One region of the Brumicola nitratireducens FR1064 genome, then DNA from elsewhere that is predicted to be linked to it. Evidence: predicted binding sites of a transcription regulator. Region 1 holds the regulator's gene; the other holds the start of a gene.

What was found. The regulator sigma-54, encoded in region 1, starts transcription at its own class of promoters, with help from an activator protein. The targets are predictions, from matches to a motif close to GTTGGCACGNNNNTNGNNT.
Region 2: a site for sigma-54 is predicted at 2,252-2,270, ahead of GNIT_RS17950 (DUF1328 domain-containing protein). Genes of this name have one in related genera too.

What each region holds. Positions count from the first base shown of each region.
Region 1 covers NC_016041.1:966,859-971,074, forward strand. Annotated here, with positions in the region: gene rapZ (RNase adapter RapZ) at 1-824, opposite strand, end outside; gene ptsN (PTS IIA-like nitrogen regulatory protein PtsN) at 893-1,336, opposite strand; gene hpf (ribosome hibernation promoting factor) at 1,350-1,637, opposite strand; gene GNIT_RS04215 (RNA polymerase factor sigma-54) at 1,661-3,139, opposite strand; gene lptB (LPS export ABC transporter ATP-binding protein) at 3,197-3,922, opposite strand; gene lptA (lipopolysaccharide transport periplasmic protein LptA) at 3,919-4,216, opposite strand, start outside.
Region 2 covers NC_016041.1:3,940,536-3,944,751, forward strand. Annotated here, with positions in the region: gene GNIT_RS16645 (DUF3612 domain-containing protein) at 1-160, shown strand, start outside; gene GNIT_RS16650 (DUF502 domain-containing protein) at 245-838, opposite strand; gene GNIT_RS16655 (mechanosensitive ion channel family protein) at 915-1,967, opposite strand; gene GNIT_RS17950 (DUF1328 domain-containing protein) at 2,312-2,488, shown strand; gene GNIT_RS16665 (hypothetical protein) at 2,581-2,778, shown strand; gene GNIT_RS17955 (entericidin A/B family lipoprotein) at 2,840-2,986, shown strand; gene GNIT_RS16670 (mechanosensitive ion channel family protein) at 3,031-3,930, shown strand; gene GNIT_RS16675 (DUF2254 domain-containing protein) at 4,076-4,216, shown strand, end outside.

The DNA.
Region 1 (4,216 bases):
CTGATTTGTACATCCCCATGGCTTGCACGGAAGCTATTTGCAAGCGCCTCTGCCACAAATACAGAGCGATGCTGCCCGCCGGTGCAACCTATAGCAACAGTAACATAGCTGCGGTTGTTTCTTTCTAAATGTGGCAGCCAAGTTGATATCAGGTTTTGAATTTGCCATATGAATTTGGTGACAAGTGGCTGTCCCCCTAAAAATAACTGTACCGGGCCATCTAATCCATTCAAGGGCTTTAAGTCGGGCTCCCAGTGTGGGTTAGGCAAAAAACGGGCGTCAAATACATAATCTGCATCTCTTGGAATGCCGTATTTAAAGCCAAACGACTCAAATACTAGGACTAAGTTTGCGCTTTTTTTACCTAACACTCTTTCTCGAATTAGTTCTGAAAGCTCGTGCAGTGATAAATTATCGGTGTTGATATGTAAATCCGCTTTTTCCGATACAGGCACTAATATTTCTCGTTCCGCCTCAATTGATTCGGCCAGTGATTTATTGAGTTTGAAGAGCGGGTGCAAACGTCTTGTTTCACTATAGCGCTTAATCAATACATCATCACTAGCGTCTAAATACAAAATGGTAACTTCCCAAATACTGGGCAAAAAGTCCACAATTTCGCTAAGCTCATTCGCCATTTTAGGCATGTTTCTAACATCGACGCTCACCGCTACTTTTTCGCTTTCATCGGCGAGTGCATGAGTAAGTGTCGGCAGCAAATTTACGGGTATGTTATCGACGCAATAATACCCTAGGTCTTCCAAGGCCCTTAATGCAATTGATTTGCCTGAGCCAGAGCGACCACTGATGATCAAGAGTTTCACGTGTGCAGGTCCTTTAGAGGTAGATAACAGTTATGAAACGGTGGGATAATTCACCGTGTGGTTAATTTTTACGCTAGTGCTGAAATAATTTCGTCTCTAGTAGCAGCGTTTCTTAACGCTTTTACTATGTTTTTATCGCTCAATTTTTGCGCGATAGATGAAAGCGTTTGAAGATGCTCTTGGGTTTGTTCACTGGGCACTAATAAAGCGAAAAATATATCTACGGGCTTGTCGTCTATTGCATCGAATTGGATCGGTTCTTCGCTAGTGACAATGATAGCAACTATATCCTGTATTCCTTCAATTCTGCCGTGTGGTATAGCAATACCGTTACCTATGCCTGTGCTACCCATTTTTTCGCGCGCCAACATGCTCGCAAGCACATCATTTAAATTGAGCTGTGGATTTCCCTTCACTGCAATTTCGCTGATGACTTCAAAAATTCGTTTTTTGCTTTGACACTCAACCGCACATTCAGTGCGGTCGAGTGAAATAATATCAGATATAATCATAATTCGTAGGCGACTAATGTCGTTTTGACTTTTCCTTGTGCTTTATAACTTGGCGATCTAACTTGTCAATCAGTCCATCGATGGCTGCGTACATGTCAGTATGTTCAGCGTTAGCGTGAACAACGTCACCCTTGAGATGAAGTGTTGCTTCAGCTCTTTGATTTATTTTCTCTACATTTAACACTACATGTACATTACTAATATGATCGAAGTGTCTTTCTAATCGTTCGAATTTACTGTCGACGTATGCTCTTAGTGAATCAGTAATATCAACGTGATGACCAGTTAGATTTATTTGCATAATGTTACGTCCTCTTATGAAGTCTACAGCAGACTTTTTCTTTGGTTCGACGGGGGAATCGAGAGGGACTCTCGATATTTCGCAATGGTTCGTCGAGCAACTTGAATTCCTTGATCGGCCAACAATTGCGCAATCTTGCTATCACTAAGTGGTTTGCTGACAATCTCCGCCGCAACGAGCTTTTTGATGAGTGCTCTTATTGCTGTCGACGAACATTCACCGCCAGATTCAGTTGAAACATGGCTAGAGAAAAAGTACTTAAGCTCGAAAATGCCTCTGGGCGTATGCATATACTTCTGGGTGGTAACCCTTGAAATAGTTGACTCATGCATATCGACCATCTCAGCAACGTCATTTAAAACCATTGGTTTCATCATTTCTGGACCGTGTTCAAAAAAGCCCATTTGCTGCTGAACAATACAGTGAGATACTTTCAATAGTGTCTCATTGCGACTTTCTAAGCTCTTAATAAACCATTTAGCTTCTTGTAAGTGTGACTTAATATATTGTGAATCGTTCGAATTTTTAGTGCTTTTACTGAGTGCTTCATACTCTTTATTGACGATCAGCGGTGGCAAAGAATCACCATTCAGCTCAACTGTCCAACGACCATTTTTTTTCGCAACAGACACGTCAGGAATAACGTATTCAGAATCTTTAACGGCAATTGTGCTTCCTGGTCTTGGGTTAAGCGTTTGCAATAGGCGCATTGCTTCTCGCAGCTGGTCTTCTTTCAATCGAGTTTTACGCATCAATGTGCGGTAGTCTTTGCTGCTTAACAAGTCGCTGTGTTCTGTTAACAACAGACGGGCTTCAGCCAACCAAGGCGTTGCAGGATCAAATTGGGCTAATTGCACCATTAAGCACTCTTGAGGAGTACGAGAGCCGGAACCAATAGGGTCGAACATTTGAATGCGTTTTAGAACGCATTCAACTTCGTCCAATTCAATTTCTTCGTTTTGTAAGCTATCTAAAATTTCCTCGCTGCTAACAGTGAGATAACCAGACTCATCAATTGAGTCAATTATCGCAATAGCAATAGAGCGGTCTATATCTGAAAACGGGGTTAATTCCATCTGCCAAATTAGATGGTCTTGGATATTTTCGGTGGTTTCGCCCTGAAATATGTAGTCATCATCTGCGGGGCCGTTGGATATGTTGGCTGGCGCAGACGAGGCGCTTAGATATTCTTCCCAAGAGCTGTCTAGTGGTAAGTCATCAGGAATTTGGTTGTTTTCGAGTGCGTCGTGGCTGTCAACGTTATCTGAATTCTCCGCACTGAGTGAGTTTTTATCAGTATAGTCTTGAGGTTCAGAGTCACTGTCTGAGCTGTCGTTGTTGTGTTCACTTTCGTCAATTTCTAGTAAAGGGTTGGAATCCAACGCTTCCTGAATTTCGAGCTGAAGATCCAATGTAGACAATTGTAGCAGCTTTATCGCCTGCTGAAGCTGAGGCGTCATTGTTAGCTGTTGGCTAAATTTTAACTGCAGTGAAGGTTTCATTGATGTCCTTCAGTTATTTCTAATGGTGATAAAAGCCAGTTACAAAACATGATACACCTATAATACAAATTGGTCGCCGAGATACACTTCTCTCACTTTTTGGTTACTGAGTACTTCAGCAGAGGTTCCTGATGCAATCAGCTCACCGTGACTTACAATATATGCTTTTTCACAGACATCTAGCGTTTCACGTACATTATGATCTGTGATCAACACACCAATGTTTCGCTCTTTTAATTGTTTAATGATCTTCTTTATATCATTAACAGAAATTGGGTCAACACCGGCGAATGGTTCATCGAGTAAAATAAACTTAGGATTTGCAGCTAAAGCTCGTGCAATTTCAACGCGGCGGCGCTCTCCACCGGATAAACTCATGCCTAAATTATTTCTGATATGACTGACATTAAATTCGTCCATTAAGTCGTCAGCTTCTTGTTCACGTTGATCTTTTGCCAATTCTTTGCGTGTTTGTAATATTGCCATTAGATTTTCATACACGGTCAATTTACGAAAAATAGAGGCTTCTTGGGGCAAATATCCAATGCCATGTCTCGCACGCTCGTGCATAGGTTGAATTGACATGTCTAATTGGTCAATAAAAATTTCACCTTTATCAAGCGGTACCAAGCCGACAATCATATAAAACGTCGTTGTTTTACCTGCGCCGTTTGGGCCTAACAAGCCAACAATTTGGCCTGTGGACACTTCCAAGCTAACGTCTCTTACAACTTGTCTAGCTTTGTATGATTTAGCGAGGTGTTTTGCAAACAAGGTACTCACTTTTTATTTTCCTTTTGCTTTTCCATTGCTTCTTTTGTTTTTTTCAAAGTATCGCCATCAAATACGGTCACAACTTGCTGCTGACTATCGGTGTCTTTCTGCGCCTGCCATTGCTCTTTTATAATGTTGTATATAATTGAGTCGGTTTTTATACTAAACGCATTTTGATAAAGCTCCGCATTTCCTTTTAACGTGATGATTTTAGTGGCTTTCTCGTAGCGAATACTGTTTGCTTTTGCCACCACCATTGTGCCGTCGGCCAGTTGTTGTGTGTAACTCGCTGGATTGCCTGTC
Region 2 (4,216 bases), 1.2 Mb from region 1:
CGCGATCCCCAACAGTATTAAGTCGCAATTATCTAGTGTGGCTCGAATTTTAAATATCAACTGGGTTGAACGCGGCATTGAAACTGACGCGCGGCTTATCTGTGCTCGAGGCGCAGTGTGCCCCAGAAAGCCAAGCTGTTACAGCAAGTGCAGCGGCTGATTGATAGCAACGACTCACCTGTTCTAGCAACAAACAAGCGTTTTAAAAGAGACGGAGCGTTAGCATGTATTCAGGTTACCGTTCTTAGCTCGTTTTTGTTGATGACTTGCTTGGCTTAATCGAGTTACCTCCGGTAACTGCGATGCGCATGGCTGTTTCAACATCAACTGACAGTTCAGTTATTTTATTGGCATCCAAATACAAGGTATAACCGCCTATTTGGTAACTGAAAGGAATATAAACAGCAATCTTGCTTTGTTTTGGAAATAAGACCTCAGCAACGGAATCACCGGTAATAAAGCCAATTAAATGTACACCGTCGGATATTTCTACCGAAACCGCTTTTTTTGTATTTTGGTCTTTCTTAATTTGAAACAAATCGACCGCATCTTTAATGGCACCAAATAAGGTTTTAATCAACGGCACTCTATCAAACAAGGTGTTTGCATGTTCGATAACCAGCCTCACCACATATAGGTTCACCACTATGCCGATTGATGCCAATACCAACAATGCAAGTCCAATGCCTAGCCCGGGAAAATAGTAGGCATTAGGTATAAGAGGAGACAGTAAACTCTCTGTAGTATTGATAAGCCAAGTCAATAAATAAATTGTGATTACGAAAGGGAGTACAGTGAGTAGTCCTTTAATAACCAGTATGAAGATTTTGTTAAACATAGCGTTACGGTAGCCCAATTAGTATTTGCCGCGGTATGCTAGCGCGAATACGTTGAAAAGCCGAGATAAAAGATGTTTACAAGATATTATCGCCTTGCTCTGGGGCTCTCGCTTGGTCCGCTTGTTTGCGGATATCATCATTGTCGCTAGTCAGGTCTTCGTCATGAGACGCGCTGTCGCGGCTGTTTGTGTCGGACTGTTGTTTTATAGAGTTGTTATGTGGCGCACTCTTTGCGCTGCTGGCGCCACGATTATCAGCATCCCGATTAATCGTAATTCCTTCTGGAAAAATAATCTCCCTCGCGTCGTCTGGCATACTAATATTTGCCTGTGAAAAAGCCTTCATCATGTTTTTGATTGCGAGTGAGCGCACTTTCAATAAGCTGTGCTTATGCGTATTAGCCCAAAAATACACGGCTAAATTGTACGTTGATGAGCCAAGTTCTTGAACAAGCACCTGCGGTTCTGGCTCAGCAAGAATAACATCCATTTTTGTTAATACTTGCAAACCAATATCCTGCGCCACTGAAGGATCGTTGTCATAGCCAATACCTATAATAAACTTACCTCGGGTGTTTGGGTTTGCCGTTAAGTTGCGGATGGTGTTCTTATACACTGTCGCATTTGGAATTTGGATGTGGTTTCCATCAAAATCTACCAGCGTGGTTGCGCGAGCCGTCACTTGTTTAACAATGCCCAAATGGCCGCTTACCTCTATTACTTCCCCTAACTTGAAAGGCTTCTGAATATTTAATAACAGACTAGACATAAAGTTTTCTGCTATATCTTTGAAAGCAAACCCGATTATTAAGCCCGCCACGCCAGTACCGCTCAGTAGTGCAATAGCAAAAGCGCTTAATCCAACCAAGCGTAAAAACAAATAAAAACCAAACAAGATAACAATTGCACTGATTATTCGACGAATCACGAGTTGAATTAAGGCACTAGAATGCGCGTAGGTAAGCGGCTTCACAAGCCACTTTGATATCGGTGCTGATAAAAAATAAAAGCCGAATAACAGAATAATACCCAAGGCAATTTGTGGGAGATTCGCAATGAATTCGGCGTAATATGTTTGCATATCTTGCACTAGAATCTGCGTTTCACTTACCGGGTTTTCTAAAATCATGCGAGACTAATCCTTATCACTTAGGCCGTCCTTGAATAAGCTTACCGGATTTGCTGACGACGTGGCTCTACATACTAATTCTTAGTGCTGATGATTGCTATTACTTCTAGCAACATAAGAAAATCCGCTCGATAACTCAATTTAACCAAATCCTGACACGAAAGCTCTGCCAACTTACACAAAAGAGCAGGTAAATTTTTCTGAGTTACTCTGTAAAAAATTCTGAACACCCGCTCTAAAAATTTAAATTGAACATATAAGTCAATGCAATCAATGACTTAAATTTTGGCATCTTATTCGCATACTACTTAATGAACGTCTATAGATTCACAAGGAGAAATATCATGTTGAGTTGGGCAATTCTATTTTTCATCATCGCTATTATTGCGGGTGTATTGGGATTTGGTGGTATCGCTGGAGCAGCATCCGGTATCGCTCAAATATTGTTTTTCATCTTTCTAGCGCTACTTGTCATCTCTTTGGTGGTAAACGCTCTGAGAGGGAAAGACCCATCTGTATAAAGTGACACAAACACGTCGCAAAGATTCATAAAGCGATTGGATTAACAGCAGTATATTAAACAAACACTCAATAAAACGTATAAGGATAAATTATGAAAATTTCATTTAAACAGTTAGGCACATTGTTACTCGCAGCAGTTTTTGCATTCACACTATCTGCGTGTTCAGAGGGACCGGCCGAAGAAGCAGGCGAAAAGCTAGACGAAATAGCTGAAGATGCAGGGAATGCAGTCGAAGATGCTTGCGAAGATGTTAAAGAAGCAACTGAAGCGAAAGACAAAGATTGCTAATTAAAATACGCCCTGCACTTTTATTAAAGATGCGGGGCATTTTACTTTCAGGAGAATCACAATGTTAGACAAGTTAAAAACACTCACTCAATTATCAATTTCGCTACTATTTTTATGTTTAGCCGGTTGCGCAACTATCGAAGGCGCGGGTGAAGACATTGAGTCAGTGGGCGAAATCATTCAAGAGTCAGCAGAAAATAATAATTAAGATGGACCGTAACGGTAAAAACAGGATCAAAGAGAGGATATGTTTTGGAATTCGGAGCGATTAACAACTTTTGGACGCTGATAAATGGCAAAGTTGACTCATGGCTAGAAACGGGCATTAAAATTCTACCTAATATAGTAGTTGCTCTTGTCGTAGTCCTTGCTTTTGCAATTTTTGCTAGACTCACATCCCGAATTGTATCCAAAATTTTGCATGGTGCGTTTGAATCGAGACAGATTGCTGACTTACTCAGTGCAATGTCCAAAGTGGTTGTTTTTGTTGCAGGCGTTTTTATCGCGCTCGAGTTTTTGGGTCTCACTGGGACAGTTACATCCCTATTAGCTGGCGCAGGAATTCTCGGTTTAGCTATCGGCTTTGCATTCCAAGACATGACGGAAAACCTCATAGCGGGCATTGCTATGGGCATCCGAAAACCATTTCAAATTGGCGATGTGCTCGAAGCGGAGGGGGTTTTCGGCACTGTCAAATCGATCAATCTCAGAAACACGGTTGTAGAAACGTTTTTTGGTCAGCTAGAAATTATTCCAAATAAAATACTGTTCAGAAATATAGTGACTAATTACACTACTACTGGCGAAAGGCGTATTGAAATTCCTGTAGGTATCTCATACGCGGACGATGTCATGCACGCCGCTGAGGTTATCAAAAGCGCATTGAGTGAACAAAAATTTGTAACTAAAAAAGATGACTTAAACGTATTTGCCGAAGGCTTTGGCGACAGCAGTGTGAATCTGGTGATCTGGTTCTGGATAAAATACCCGGGACACACTGGGTTTATGAAGGCAAGACATGAGGCTGTCCACCTCATTCACCAAACCCTAATGGAGAACGATATTTTAATTCCGTTCCCAATACGTACGCTTGATTTTGGTGCGAAGGGCGGTGAGAAGTTAAATACCATGTTGTCACAAAAAGATGATTAGAGTCAGGGTTCAACTTAGAAAGTCGATACAGTTTGCCTCGGCTTTTGGAAAATAACTATTATCCAATAAATTATGTGTATGATATGAATATTAAAAGCCAAAGCGGACTGAATAAAATGAACGCTAAATACGCACGAACTCAGCCGTGAATGAATCGAAACAGCAGTATTCAGCTTGGCATTTTCGCTTTTGGCTGATCAACTTACAAAAAATAGCTAGCATAATCGGCGGCAGTTTTTGGTTTATTCCATCCATCCTAATCTCGATAGCAGCTATCGCCGGCGTG